DNA from 2 places in the Paenibacillus sp. FSL M8-0142 genome. Region 1 is predicted to be linked to the other one. Evidence: riboswitches for the same ligand, from Rfam matches in the RefSeq annotation. Region 1 holds a riboswitch; the other holds the start of a gene.
What was found. A riboswitch is a leader RNA that binds a small molecule or an ion and turns the genes downstream of it on or off. The one in region 1 is predicted to bind cobalamin.

Region 2: it holds a riboswitch for cobalamin, as region 1 does, so the genes downstream of both, NSQ46_RS27190 (ribonucleoside-diphosphate reductase subunit alpha) here and NSQ46_RS06185 (ABC transporter substrate-binding protein) in region 1, are expected to answer to the same signal.

Annotation. Positions count from the first base shown of each region.
Region 1 is NZ_CP152008.1:1,310,741-1,318,500, reverse strand. Features, by position in the region: gene NSQ46_RS06190 (iron ABC transporter permease) at 1-919, opposite strand, end outside; gene NSQ46_RS06185 (ABC transporter substrate-binding protein) at 916-1,926, opposite strand; cobalamin riboswitch at 2,340-2,550, opposite strand; gene NSQ46_RS06180 (GNAT family N-acetyltransferase) at 2,723-3,238, shown strand; gene NSQ46_RS06175 (histidine phosphatase family protein) at 3,292-4,293, opposite strand; gene cbiB (adenosylcobinamide-phosphate synthase CbiB) at 4,290-5,267, opposite strand; gene NSQ46_RS06165 (adenosylcobinamide amidohydrolase) at 5,264-6,001, opposite strand; gene cobD (threonine-phosphate decarboxylase CobD) at 6,302-7,426, opposite strand; gene NSQ46_RS06155 (lipoate--protein ligase) at 7,588-7,760, shown strand, end outside.
Region 2 is NZ_CP152008.1:5,987,017-5,994,776, reverse strand. Features, by position in the region: gene NSQ46_RS27195 (ribonucleotide-diphosphate reductase subunit beta) at 1-1,013, opposite strand, end outside; gene NSQ46_RS27190 (ribonucleoside-diphosphate reductase subunit alpha) at 2,266-4,599, opposite strand; cobalamin riboswitch at 4,793-5,033, opposite strand; gene NSQ46_RS27185 (MTH1187 family thiamine-binding protein) at 5,389-5,694, shown strand; tRNA gene NSQ46_RS27180 (tRNA-Thr) at 5,808-5,879, shown strand; gene NSQ46_RS27175 (dihydrofolate reductase family protein) at 6,155-6,685, opposite strand; gene NSQ46_RS27170 (YjcZ family sporulation protein) at 7,306-7,410, shown strand; gene NSQ46_RS27165 (carboxypeptidase-like regulatory domain-containing protein) at 7,729-7,760, shown strand, end outside.

The DNA.
Region 1 (7,760 bases):
TATCGCACCACACCATGAATATAGCGCCTCCCAGCGCGGATATCGGAATAATGACACGATAATCCGAGCCCGTCATGAGTCGGATCATATGCGGCACCACCAGTCCCACAAATCCGATCACGCCCGAGACCGATACGGCCGCGGCTGCAAGAAGCGTAGCTACGACCAGAACGCTGGTCTTCAGCCGATCCACGTTCAGTCCCATATGGGCAGCCTGCCTTTCGCCGAGCGACAGCAGATTCAAAGCCCGCGAGCGGCTCCACAAATAAATAAGCCCTACCCCAAAATACGGGAAAAGGATGGCCACGTAGGACCATCCGCGCATGCTCAAGCTTCCCATCGTCCAGAACAGAATCTGGTTCACCGTGTCTTTGGACATCACCGTTAAGAAGGAAACGACGGCGCCGAGAAAGGATTGCATTACGACCCCGGATAAAATGAGTCCGTGCACCGGCAGCTTCCCCTGATCCCGTGCCAGCAGCAGAACGACCCACAGCGTACCCGCTCCGGTCAGAAAGGCAACCAGCGGCAGCGTGTAGCCTCCGGCAAAGGAATACTCCAATCCGAAAAAAATGAGGGACGCCGCTCCAAGCGCTGCTCCGGAAGACACGCCCAGCGTAAAAGGATCAGCCAGCGGATTGCGCAGCACGCCTTGAAATGCCGCTCCTGCCACCGCAAGCGAGGCGCCGACCAGCATTCCCAGCAGAATGCGCGGGAGCCTCACCTTCATTAAAATCTGCTCGGAGGATACCTCCCAGCCCGGGACGATCGCATCGCCGAGCCAAGGCAGCCGATGCAGCAGCATCGCTCCAATCTCGCTAACAGGCAGGTCGACCGAGCCGATTCCGAGGCTGACGATCAAAGTCAACAGCAGCAGGACAATGCCGGCCGTTCCGTAACCCGCCAGTTTTTGTCTCATGGTGTCATCAGTTCCGGATAAACGGCTTTGGCCACTTCAATCAAACCTTGCGTGACGCGCGGCCCCGGACGGCTCAGCAGATTATCGTCCATCGCAATGACCCGGTCGTTCTTGATCGCTTCGATCTGATCCCAACCGTCGCGCTCTTTAATCATCTGGTCCAGCGTTTTCTTGGTGGCTTCGTCGACAACATTGCTCGAATACAGAATGACATCCGGATTCGCCGCAATAATGTTCTCCTCGCTAATTTCGAACCAGCCCTCTGTATCCCCGGCTGCGTTGACGCCGCCGGCCAGCGTGATCATCTCATCCATGAACTCGCCTTTGCCGACGGTCCAGCCCGGCGAGAACTCGACGTACACTTTCTTCTTGTCCTCTTCCTTCACGGATTTCACCGCTTCCGTAACGCTTGCCAGCTCCTGCTGCATCTGCTCGACCACAGTCTGCGCTTCCTCCTGACGGTCGGTAATTTGTCCGACCAGCGTAATGGAAGACATGACTTCTTCAATCGTGGACGGATCGTTAACGAACAATTTCACGCCCATCCCGCGGAGCTTCTCCGCGTTTTCCGCATTCATCGACGCGCTGAACACGACATCGGCCTCGGCTGCGATTACAGCCTCTTCATTCACCTGGAAGCCTCCCATTTTCGGCTTGGATTTCGCGGCTTCCGGATAATCATCCAGATCGGACACACCTACGATTTCCTCGTCCAGCCCGAGGGCAAACAGCTTTTCCGTCTCGGACGGAGCCAGGGATACGATACGGGTCGGCGCCTTCTCGAAGGTGACCTCCGTTCCGGTCGCATCCTTAACGGTGAGTGGATACTGCGTCTTCAGCGCACCCTGCTCCTCCGCAGGCTGTTCAGCCGGCTTCTCCTGCTGGGCAGGCGTTTCCGAAGGCGCACTATTCGGCGCGGCATCCTCGGCGTTTCCGCAGGCGATCAGCGACAGCGCCATCAGCATCGCCACGATCAAGACGGACCATGATTTCAACATTGCTTTCATTTTCTTGTTTCCCCCTACGTCATCATTGAGAACCCTAGCCTGCATATTTCACAACTTCAATTCCGATCCTTACCGGGTATGAAAACGACTGTCCTCGCATGTATAAGGAGAACTCGCCGGGTTCCACCGCACCTAATCCTCCGGGTACCCCTGCCATCCGATAGGACGAAAATACCGGTGTGCCCCGGCAGCGGGATCAGGTGGCCGGCATCGCCTCTTCGTTCTCCAGCAAAAATCCCCGACTCCTTGACGAATAAGGAATCGGGGATTACGTTTCAGCTTCAGGACACCTGCAAACATATAGCATTGATCATCAACAAAGCAGCTTATTGCCGGAAAACCGTACCTCGACAGCTCCTGCCGCTCCCGCGATCAAAACGGGTCCAAGTGAACGTAATCCTCTCCTCGAAGGACCGTCATTCATTGCCGAGGGCAGGTCTCCTGACTTACAGGCCTAACGACTTCTCCGCCTTCCCAAGCGCATTAGCGCTCAGTGGCATAAGGGGAAGTCTCCTGCTTCACAGTGGCGGGACCGTGCCGGATTTGCACCGGCTTCCCTATTAACCCGAAAGGCAGGCCGTCAATACCGGCTGCCTGTCCAGGACCCTCGCAAATCATATGAATCATGCTTATATAGCCAAGCTGGATTTCTCTGAACAAGATTATAGGGGATAACCCCTGCCCTTACAACTAAAGGATTCACCCATTCTTCGAGTATAATGGTACTGAAAGTTCTTGTTATCGTTCATTATTCGCCTGAAATCACATCTTTTTGAAAAAGGGAAGTGAATCCGTGATGAATATTCCTTCAAACCATAAGCCGGAGAGGCTCCGTCTGACCGTCCTCGAACCCGAGCATCTTCCGGTGCTGGGCCAATTCTCCCTCCCGGAGCACCAGCGAAGATTCACTTCGCTTCCGGACGAAGCGTTGAAGAAGCTCGGCAATCCCCCTACAGAAGACAAGCTGCCGGTCGTTCTGCTCGCGGCGGATAAGCCCGTCGCCTTCTTCATCCTGGATCGCGGGGAACGTATCGCGCGTTATACGCCGAACCAAAGCGCCGTGCTCCTTCGCGCCCTGTCCGTTGATCACAAGGAGCAGGGGCGGGGCTACGGCCAGGCTGCCATGCGCCTGCTGCCCGAATTCATTCGCTCGCGCCTGCCGGGAGTGAACGAGGTTGCCCTGGCGGTGAATGCCCGTAACGAGCATGCCCGTCACGTCTATATCCGAGCCGGCTACCGGGACCGGGGATACCGGGTTATGGGCGTGCAAGGCATCCAGCATATACTGCATCTCGATCTGGCGCTCCATTGATGTGTCCTCTTATGGATTGCCTACGCTGCTTGCCCATTGGTATGGCAGGGCTGTCAGCCCATTATCTTACCCTGCCAGCTCTGTCCGTTCCATGCCAGCTTCAGCCTCAGCTCCTCACCCGGCAGGATGCGCAGGCTCCAAAAAGGGGTATCCGGAACCGTAGCCGCCGCGATCTGGCGAATCACGCCGCCATGCGTGACGACCAGCAAGTCGGGAATTCTTTTGGAATCCCGGCCCCTGGCTTCACCGTTCTCGTCATTCTCAAAGCTGCGGCATAGATCTTGGTGCAATCCCGCCAAAAAATGCTGAATCCGGGACGCGAAGGCTTCCCAGCTCTCTCCGCCCGGCGGAGTAACAGCTGCAGGGTTCTCAATCCAGCGGCGATATAACGGGTTATTCTTCAAATCCTCGTAGGTTTTCCCCTCCCACTCCCCGAAATGAAGCTCGCGCAGCCTGCGGTCATACACCGCTCCCGGAATTGGCAAAACTTCCGTATTCCCGATTAGACCCGGGCTATGGACCTCGTCACCAGTCAGCAAATAGCGAAGGGTCTGCTTGCATCTGAGCAGGTCGCTGCAGTATACGCGTGCCCATTGCAGGCCTTGGAGCCGCCGCGCCAGCGGGGCCAGCTGTTCCAGCTCCGCGGAGATCACGCCCTGATCCTCATGGCCAAGGTATCGCCGCTCCTGATTCCACCGCGTAACGCCGTGCCGGACCAGGTGCAGGACAACCTGCAGCGGACTCGTATCTTTTTCAAGTAGTTGAATATCCCTCTTATCCTCCGTATGGTATGCAAAGTGTGCAGGATGTGCATTTTTCACGTCCTTTGCATCCTTTGCGTCCTTTGCGTCTTTTGCGTCTTTTGCGTCTTTTGCGTCTTTTGCATCAATCGCGTCTATCGCCTCATTCACGTCGTTCGCTTCGTTCAAGGCTTTTGCCTGATCCCCATCGATCGCTTCCAATGCGGCGTTTGCGTCAATTGCCTTATTGCTTTGTATTGCATCCAGTCCTACGTCCTCATCGTTTGCATTCACGATATCCTTCGGCTCCCTCATACCCATGCTCCCCCGCCTGCGGCGATAACGATCGCCAATACGGCGGTGCCGATCACGGTAAAAATCACCGAAGCCGCGAGGAGCAGCCGGGTCGTGATGCGGATGTCCTCCGCATTCAGCGCCCGCTCCGGATCTCCCATATATGCCCGGAACGAAACGATCCCTTGATAAGAATTTTCCCCGCCAAGGCGAATGCCGAGCGCACCGGCCACCGCCGATTCCGGAAATCCGCTGTTTGGGCTCGGGTGTTTCCTTGCATCTCTTCGGACGGTAGCGATGGACTTCTGCCAAGGCAAGGAGAACATCGCGGCCGAGATCGCCACCAGCCCCGCCGTCAGCCGGGCGGGAATCCAGTTGGCGACATCATCCAGCCGGGCCGATGCCCAGCCAAGATGCTCGTATTTCTCATTCTTATACCCGACCATCGAATCAAGCGTGTTCACCGCCCGGTAAGCCATCGCCAAGGGCGCCCCGCCGATGAGGGCATACAGCAGCGGGGAGATGACCGCATCGACGATATTTTCCGCCACCGTCTCCACCGTTCCCCGCACGATTTCCGGCTCATCCAAATGGGCCGTGTCCCTTCCTACGATCATACTGAGCGAACGGCGGGCAGCCGGAAGGTCGCCGGCACGAAGATGGCCGTACACCTCAAGGCCGGCATCGCGCAGTCCTTTTACGGCAATGGTTGTCGCAATGAGCACCGCCTCTGCGCCTGCGGCCAGCCAAGGATGAATAGAGGCACACAGCAGCAGGAGCAGCAGCGTAATCGCATACGCCCCGCCTGCAACAATGAGCGGGAGCAGAATGCCGGCCCGCTTCAATCCTGCCGGCGATTGGGTACGGGTGCGAATCCGCTTCTCCACTGCACGGATCGCTTTACCTATGCCAATGACGGGGTGCGGAAGCCATCTGGGATCACCGATCAGCAGATCGATCACAACGGCCGCCCATAGGATCCAGACCGCTGTCATAACCGCTCTTCTCTTTCTGTTCGAACGCTTTCCGTAACGCTGTTATACACAAGGCGTCCAATCATGCCGCCGAGGTCGGTTGCGGTGCCGGCATAGCGGTGTTCCACCCCGTAGGCTTCATTCCCGCTGACGGCGAGCACGATCGCATCGGTCGTCGTCCCGGTAGCAGCAGCCCCGGTTTCGTGATCCGCAATCCCCAAATCACCGAGCGCTGCCGCTTTCGCTTCCGTAGCGGTCAGGATCGCGTTCACCATGCAGGCAGGCGTCATCCGCCCGTCGATCATCAGCATGATATTGATCGTGCCAGGCTGATAGGCGGCGAAGGTGGTCCGGCTGATGCCTGCCCGCGCGGCATTGCCTGTTCCGGCCGTCGAGCAGCACAGAATGGAAGCCTGGGAGCCGCCCTCCTCCCAGATTGACGCATATTTCAGCCGGACGGCGGTTAATAACCCGGCCGTCGCATCCTCCGGGTATCCGCAGCCGCGAATGAAGCTGTGCATGTCCTTCACGGGATCACTGCAATCGTAGCGCCGGTCCACATACCGGTTAACGATATGATTCAGTCTTGCATAGCCTCCGCCATACACCGCACTGCCCAAGGCATCCGCCGGCTGCGGGAGCGATATGCGGATATGCGGGTGCTCCGGGTAGCCCTCGGATGAAACGATCAGGCCGGGCCATACGGCGGACGAATAACTGCACGGCTCCGTAATGTGCAAAAAAGGTACTGCCACGTCTCTCTCTCCCTGCTCTAAACATTTGAAATGGCTCCCCGGTTAAAGTCACTGCGAAGTGACGGGGAGTTTAAAGATCGTTCATACTTCTCCCTGTGTGCACGATGCATGGTAGGGCATGCTTGGAGGGCTGGTTGTCCATATTCCCCACCCGCTTGGCTCGTTCCTCGCCATCACTGCAGTATTCGAAGGAGACTGGTGAATTCGAGATACAAATCTGTTCTTCGAACCCGATTGTCCCTCAGGTAACGCAAGCTTAGGCTTGCTGCCTCGACACTGTGGAACGTAGGGCGCCGCCATTTACGCCTCCGGCCGAGACGAGCCCTGGAGCACTTCCGCAGCGGTTTGCAGCAGCCTGCTGTTGGATTCCCCATCCTTTACAGCCAGGCGGAAATGGCGTTCTCCCAGTCCGGGATACATGGCGCAGCTGCGAATCAGGACACCGCGCCTGCCCATTGCCGTTTGAAATGCCGCTGCCGTCCAACCGGTCGGCAGCTCTCCCAGCAAATAGTTGACTTCCCCTGGCGTCACGTCCACACCGAGCGCCTGCAGCCCGTCGGTCAGCCTCAAACGCTCGCCATGAATCAGCTCCAGGGTTCGCCGCTCATACTCGCTGCCGCTTCTTAGACAGGCTTCCCCTGCCAACAGGGCCAGTCCGTTGACGCTCCATGTCACTTGCATGGCTGACATGGACTGGATGACGTCCGGATGGCCGACCGCATAACCGAGGCGCAGTCCCGGTATCGCATAGAACTTGGTCATCGATCTTATAATGACGGTCCTTGAATAAGAGGACAGCTCCGGCAGCAGCGTCTGCCTCTCTCCATGCGGAATGAAATCCATGAACGCTTCATCCAGCACGAGCCACGTACCCAGCCGCTGCGCCTCCCCTGCGATTGCCCGGATGTCTTCCAAGCTGTACTGTACGCCGTTCGGGTTGTTCGGCTGACCCAGGAACACCAGGTCACAGCCGGACAACAGCTCCATGATCCGCCGGCTGGACGCGCGCCATGCCCCTTCCTTCTCGCCGCTTACGGAGCGTATGCCCGCTCCGAACTTAAGAGCCAATTCGCGGTATTCCGAGAAACAGGGATCGACAACGCCGACAATCTCAGGCCTTAGTGCCAGCAAGAGCAGAGCCATGCATTCCGCGGCACCGTTTCCGACCAGAATATTTTCGGTCCCGGCTCCCACATGCTCGGCAAGCATCGCCTTGAACCGGCGATGCCCCGGGTCGGGGTAACGAATGACCGCTCCCAGACCATCCCGCAATGCTGCGATAACTTCCACCGGAGGGCCTAATGGATTAATGTTGGCACTGTAGTCGAGAATAGCCTCCGCCCTTTGTCCAAACCTCGCCGCGGCCGTCTCGATATCGCCTCCGTGACCGTATACTTCGATCCAAGACTGCTTGGTTTCCGTCATTTCTCACGCCTCCTGTACTTGCTGCTCGCAATGCCATCATTATGTGGGTACCTTCACCCAAACGTCAATACGGAATGCTTTGTCTTTCGCACTGCAATTGGTTTACAATAAGTGAATAAGAAGCAATTCCAATCTAAATACATGTAACGACGGAGGATGTTATGCTGTTTATCGATAATCAGGGAATCCACGATCCCGCCATCAATCTGGCGATTGAAGAATACGCCTTGAAGCACTTGTCCATGGACGAGAGCTACCTTCTCTTTTACATTAATAAGCCTTCCATCATTATCGGGAAGCATCAGAATACGATTGAGGAAATCAATCAGGAGTA
Region 2 (7,760 bases), 2.0 Mb from region 1:
TTGTCGTCGCCGACTTTCCCGTAGTTGCGGGACTTCGCTTCGAAGAAGTCAGTCTTCGTTGCATTCAGCGCTTCGTCGGAGAACGGCTTGATCCATGGCATGCAGTTCACGTCCACGCCTTCGTACGCTTTCTCCAGTCCCATCATGGTGATGCGGCGGTTGGCGATGTATTTGATGTAATCGGACAGCTCGTTCAGATCAATGCCGCGCACATTGCTCAGCGTGTAATGCGCCCAGTTCGTCTCCAGCTCGACCGCGCGATCGATCGTGCGGTACACGTAATCGATGTTCTCCTTCGTGTTCAGCTCAGGGAAGTCCTTGAGCAGCTGCTTGAACACTTCAGCGAAGAAGTAGCAATGCTGGTTCTCGTCACGCTGAATGTAGGAGATCATTTGGCTCGTTGCCATCATCTTCTGATCACGGGCCAGGTTATAGAAGAAGGCGAACGTACTATAGAAGAAAATGCCCTCGAGAATCAGGTCGGCGACCATCGCTTCAAAGAAGGATTGCGGCGACGGATTGTCCCGGAAGCTCTGGTAAATGTTCGAGATGAACTGATTGCGCTCCAGCAGAACCGGATCATGCTTCCAGTATTCGAAAATTTCCTTTTGCTCCTGCTCCGTAACGATCGAGGAGAGCACATAGGAGTAGGATTGGTTATGAACGACTTCCTGCTGCCCGATAATGGCCGAGATGGCCTCAAGCGAGGAGTCGGTGAAATAGCGCTTCACGTCGCTGACAAACATCGTCTGCATGGAGTCCAGCACAGCCAGCAGGGAGATGTTGATCTTGAAGGTGCGCTGCTCCTCCGGATCAAGGTGCGGGAATTGCTGCGCATCCTTGGACATCGGGATTTCGTCCGCGATCCAGTGGTTCAGCAGCAGCACCTTGTACAGCTTGTACATATGAGGCATCCGAATATCGTTCCAGTTGAGGATCCCTGAGCATTCGCCCTCAATGATCCGTGTGGAGCGGTTAGGTGCTTCGGTATTGAATATTTTTTGCATTTGCATAACCATTCTCTCCTTGCATTTATAGTAGGGCGGGTATCAACAGGACGGGTATCCACTCTCCGGCCGCTGTTGTCCGCCCTTTGCCTGAATGTATTGTGAAGGGTGCAAAGGGCTCCCAAAGGCGGACGTAAACTCCTCCGATTGGATACCCTTACCCTTGTAGTCTTTTTTATTGCTTACTCAACGGATGTTCGCTTCGCGCTCGACTAAACGCAAGCAGCCCGCTCATTGTGTTTGCGCCACATGAGCAGCGAATCCCAAAGGGAGAGCGATCCTTGCAGGAAGTTGAACCAAACACGCAAGCAGCCGCTCATTGTGTTCGCGTCGCATGGGCAGCGAATCCCAAAGGGAGAGTGATCCTTGCAGGAAGTTGCACCAAACACGCAAGCAGCCCGCTCATTGTGTTTGCGCCGCATGAGCAGCGAATCCCGAAGGGAGAGCGATCCCTCGCAGGAAGCCTCGCCAAAAACGCAGGCAGCCGCTCATTGTGTTCGCGCCGCATGAGCAGCGAATCCCGAAGGGAGAGCGATCCTTGCAGGAAGTTGCACCAAACACGCAAGCAGCCCGCTCATTGTGTTTGCGCCACATGAGCAGCGAATCCCAAAGGGAGAGCGATCCTTGCAGGAAGTTGCACCAAACACGCAAGCAGCCCGCTCATTATGTTCGCGCCGCATGAGCAGCGAATCCCGAAGGGAGAGCGATCCCCGCAGGAAGTTGCACCAAAAACCGCACGCAGCCGCTCATTGTGTTCGCGCCGCATGGGCAGCGAATCCCGAAGGGAGAGCGATCCCCCGCAGGAAGCCTCGCCAAAACCGCACACAGCCGCTCATTGTGTTCGCGCCGCATGAGCAGCGAATTCCGAAGGGAGAGCGATCCCCGCAGGAAGCCGCGCCAAAAACGCACGCAGCCGCTCATTGTGTTCGCGCCGCATGAGCAGCGAATCCCGAAGGGAGAGCGATCCCCGCAGGAAGTCGTACCAAACACGCAAGCAGCCCGCTCATTGTGTTCGCGCCGCATGAGCAGCAAATCCCGAAGGGAGAGCGATCCTTGCAGGAAGTTGCACCATCAAAGCACGCATGAAATCATTCGTCCCTGCGCCAACATTCCAGCGTTCCCGCAGGGAGAAAGCGCTCCTAGCACCAAAGTACCTGGGAGAAGAAGCGCCTCACCCAATCATTCCACAAACTTGCGGGTGTCCAGAGGGCAGAGCCCTTGGGGCCCTCCCTTGGAAGGGAGGGTTTGGGTGGGTTCGTTAGCTAGCACAGCTTTCGCATTCCTCGATCGTCAGCGCACGGCTGCGCACATAGTACGTCGTCTTGATGCCGGCTTTCCAGGCATGCAGGTGCAGGTCCAGGAATTCCGATGCCCGGATGTCAGGACGAACATACAGGTTGAAGCTTTGCGCCTGGTCCACATGACGTTGACGGGCAGCAGCCATTTTAATGGACCAATGCTGGTCGATCAGGAAGGCTGTTTTGTAATACCAGATTGTTTTTTCAGACAGATCCGGAGCCGGGTTGGCCACTTTATACGTCGTCTTCTCTTCATAAGACAGCAGCTCATACAGCGGGTCGATGCTAGCCGTAGAACCGGCAATGATCGACGTGGAGCCGTTCGGTGCGATCGCGAACATCCACGCGTTGCGGACGCCGTTCTCTTGAACTTCCTTCTGCAGCTCGCGCCACTGCTCGGTGGTTACGAATTTGCCTTCATGCTCGCCGTCGGTGTAACCGCGGAACGTAAAGTATTCGCCGCTTTCCCAGGCAGAGCCTTTGAATTTCGGATAGTGGCCTTTTTCCTTGGCCAGCTCCATGCTGGATTTCACGAGCAGGTAATTGATGTGTTCGTACAGATTATCATTGTATTCAACCGCTTCGTCGGATTCCCAGCGGATGCCTTCGAGGGCCAGCAGATGATGCAGGCCGAAGGTGCCGAGTCCGACAGCGCGGTACTGGCTGTTCGTATATTGAGCTTGCAGCACTTCGATATTATTGATGTCGATAACGTTGTCCAGCATGCGAACCTGGATCGGTACGAGCCGCTCCAATACGCCGGCAGGCACTGCACGCGCCAAGTGAATGGAGTTCAGGTTGCAGACAACGAAATCGCCAGGGATTTTCGAAATCACGATCCGGGTTTGGCCGTCTTTGGTGACGAGCTCTTCTTGCTCAACCACGGTTGGCGACTGGTTCTGCATGATTTCCGTGCACAGGTTCGAAGAGTAGATCATGCCGTGGGCGGAGTTCGGGTTCGCACGGTTTACTGTATCGCGGTAGAACATGTACGGAGTTCCGGTCTCCAGCTGGGATTTCATGATCCGCTTCATAATATCGATCGCTTGTACCGTAATGCGCGGCAGGTTCGGATTCGCTAAGGCTTCCGCATATTTCTCGCGGAACGCGCCTTGACCCGGCGTTTGATCGTAGAAGTCCTCAAGGCCGAGCGGGCGGCCGTTCTCATCTTTCCAGCCCATGATCTTCTTCACTTCATGCGGGCAGAACAGGCTCCATTCTTCACGGGCTTCAACAGCCTCCATGAACAGGTCAGGCAGACATACGCCGTGGAACACGTCATGCGCTCTCATGCGCTCATCGCCATTGTTCAGCTTCAGATCCAGGAAGGACAAAATATCCTTGTGGAACACGTCCAAATAGACCGCAATGGCGCCTTTGCGTGTGCCGAGCTGGTCAACGCTCACCGCCGTGTTGTTCAGCTGGCGGATCCAAGGGATGACGCCGGAGCTGGTGTTCTTGTGGCCGCGGATATCGGAGCCGCGTGCGCGGACCTTTCCGAGGTAGACGCCGATGCCGCCGCCCATTTTGCTGAGACGGGCTACGTCGGTGTTGGAATCGAAGATGCCTTCCAGGGAATCGTCAACGGTGTCGATAAAGCAGCTGGAGAGCTGGCCTGCGACCTTCTTGCCGGCGTTGGACATCGTTGGCGTTGCGGCCGTCATGTACAGATTGCTCATTGCCCAGTACGCTTCCTTAACAAGCTCGAGGCGTTTGTCTTCAGGCTCCTGGTGCATGAGGAACATGGCAATGACCATGTAGCGCTCCTGCGGGAGCTCCATCACGCGCCCGTCGAAATCCGTTGCAAGGTAACGCTCGGCCAGCGTCAAGAGACCGATGTAATCGAACAGCAGGTCGCGGCTTGGATCAATGCACTCGCCAAGCTCCTCGATTTGCTCCTTCGTATAGCAGGTCAGAAGGTCTTCACGATAGATGCCCTTCTGGACGAGCTCCGTAATGAGCGGATAGAAAGCGCCGTATGGCTCTTCCGGATAGGCTTTGTAGCGGCGGTTGTGGGCCGCCTTTTTATATAAAGATGTTAGGAATGAACGAGCCGCCGCAAATTTCCAGTCAGGCTCTTCCTTGGATACAAGCTCAAGCGCGGACATCGTGAAGGCATTGCTGATTTCCTCGCCGGTAACTTGCTCACCGCGGAGTTTGGAATTCACGCCTCGAAGCAGGCGCTCCTTGTCTAGCATGTCCAATCCCTTCAGGATCCGGTCGGCATAGACGGAGAGGCGGATTTCATCGAAGGCAAGCTGACGGTTGTTTGGTTTAACTACGAGCTGGGGCATACAAAAATCCTCGCTTTCTTTGGGGGAAATTGAAAAAAGAACATGAAAAAAACATTTTCTAAAACCTAAGGGCAGGCTTGAAAATGTCCGTGCGCTGTGGATGGTTTGAATAAAGCTGACATAAGCCCATATTTGGGCATGATGTTATGTACAGACGCAAGTTTCACGAACACATCCCTATAACCCCGTAGGTCGGTGTCTGAAGTATACAGGCAGGTCTCCTGACTTAGGCCGTACATATTCGGCGTCTTCCCAAAGTTCGCTTTCGGGGAACTTCAGTGACGTATTGCCAAACTGCCGGCAGCTGCATATGCATATTCATAACAGCCCCGAGGCCTTTACAGTGGCGGGTCCGTGATGGATTTTCACCATGCTTCCCTATTAAGCCGGGCTGCCTGATAGGCTAGCGCGGCACCTGTATACACTATATTTGGTTGTCGTTAATCTAATGTAACCCAATATCTTGTATCTGTAAACCGATTTCTTAAAAATAAACGCAAGGAGAATTATAGCAAACGGACAGGTAATATGCTAGTTGGCCAACCGTCAAAACCGCTCAAGATTCCATGGATTGTGACCAAATGCGACGGTTTTTGCGCGGATTCCGCATCGGTTGCGTTTTGACAACGGATCGTATGACCCATATAAAAATTTGATCTTGGACATACAAGATATTGTGTGTTGACGACTTTGCGAAATTTTGAAAAGACGCCCCGGAATTGATATGATATCTATATCGGATTCAACCACGTTGTGGATGAATGGAATGCTTCGAGGGAGGTTATTGTGATGGCAATTGCAGAAGTAACGGTCATTCCGATCGGAACGGCAACGACCAGCTTAAGCTCATATGTGGCGGAAATGCAGCGTATATTGAAGCAACAGGAGGGAATTACGTACGAATTGACTTCGATGAGCACGATTATTGAAGGGGAGCTCCCTATGATTTGGCGTGCGATCGAGGCGTTGCACGAGGCGCCGTTCTTGTCGGGTGCCAAGCGGGTATCCACCTCTGTCAAAATCGACGACCGGCGCGACCGGGCATCCTCAAGCAAGCAGAAGATCCAATCGGTGCAGGAGAAATTAGGCGGGTAATGCAACCCCTCCTATAGGGTGTTTTTTCCATTAATGAGGGGCTTGCATTTTCCCGCCGAAGGAATATAATATATTTTGTTGTTCCAAAAACGAATGATAACTTCAACAAATTCGCTGGTGTAGCTCAGGGGTAGAGCAACGCACTCGTAATGCGTAGGTCGGGGGTTCAATTCCCTTCACCAGCATCCTTAGAAAGTCAATAACGGCGCGGTTTTCCGAGTTTTCGGAGACGGCGTCTTTTTCGTGTTTTTGGCCGATCTTTTACCATTTTTCTACCCTTTTAGTCAATTGAAGTGGGTTTTTCGCCATCAATTAGGGATTCAATATCCTTTTGAAAAATAAGTTCTAGACTAACACACAGTAACCTAAACAGCGGTAGCCAAGAATGAAAAAATAAAGTCATAGACCGCCGCTGTTTATCGAACTATCGTCCCCTTAGGTCGCTGGACCAACCGCAAAACTAAACTGGAACGTAGGTCAACCTGATCACCTGCTCGCCAATGCGATCGCTTGCCACGAGGCGCAGGGGCGGACGCGGTCCGGCGAAGAACGGCTTGCCGTGACCCAGCACGACGGGATGGAGATAGAGTCGATACTCATCAACGAGACCGAGCTCCGTTAGACTGTGCGCCAACTCCGGCCCGGCAACTTCAATGTCCCCTTCATGCTGAGCCTTCAGCCCCCGTATGGCCGCTGAGAGGTCGCCCTCGATCAGAGAAGCGTTCGGTCCGACGGACTTTAACGTCCTCGACACCACCCACTTCGGTTTGCTTTGCCACGCAGCTGCGTATTCCCGTTCCTGCGCATCCCATTCAAAAGGGTCTTCGTCCCAATATCGCATAGTCTCATACATACGGCGCCCGTACAGCATACCCGTCAGACCGCGCACGTCTTCGATGAAATGAAGGAATAGCATGGGGTCGCGCTGAAGTGCCATGTGGTCGACGAACCCGTCCAGAGACTGATTCAACGCGAAAACGATTTTTGCCATGTGATTGACTCTCCTCCCTGTTTTTCTTGCACATTCATCATCAGGATTACACGTTCCATATGCAGCCTCCTCTATGTCTAAAATTTTATCATCCAACGGCATGCCCGGTTTCTCATGGATTGCTAATGTGGCACAGCCCGACCGAATACAACGTTAGCTTAGACGATTCAACCATATATCCCGATTTACATTGCTGATGCTATATCATTGATTTCAACTATAAAATCCGAATACCCATTAAAAATCCCCGAAGTATTAGCTCACGGGCTTCAGTCTTCTAACAGAACTTCTAACAAATCTTCTAACGGCCAAGAAATACTTCGAGAACCTTAAACGGATTTAGGCGCATAAAAGCCCATAACTAATAGACCTCCGGAACCCTGTAGAACCTTTCCGAAACCTACGGTGTCGCACTTGTAATGCGTAGGTCGGGGGTTCAATTCCGCGTTTTTTTATTTCCTGCAGGGGCGTGATAGTTCGTGAAATGAATTAAATGGTTGATCAGAAATCTATCTCCATGATACATCCGCACATTCTGAACATTATTACCGAAATGTCCAGTCTAAGGGCGTCTATGCTCATAAACTGTACTATTCCAAAATGCGAGGAGGTAAATATCAGTGGGTTACGAAAAACCTTGTTACAACGGCTATGGGAATACAGTAGGTATTGTCCTAGTTTTATTTATTCTCTTGGTTATTATCTTAGGAACTTTTTGGATTTAATCACACAACGGCAAGAAAAACATTGTAAATTTGTTTAGAATTCATTCATCTCTGTTGTGATGTCATGTCAAACTCATGGATCATCCCTTTGGTTTGGGGGCGGCGATTTACCGTCCCCATGAAAGCTCTCCTACACGATAGTCAGCTTATTCGGAATGCCAAATACATAAGCAAGAGGCAAAATCATCGACAGAAAGCTTTTTCGACGTTGTTCAGGTTAGTAACTGCTTAAAAAGTAAGAGTATCGTCAATAGACCAGTCGCTTATAAACGCCCAAGCATATATTGAGTTGAACGATTGGTGAAAGGAGGTGTTGTTTTGCCGATTTCCGACTTGTATAAACTTCAACC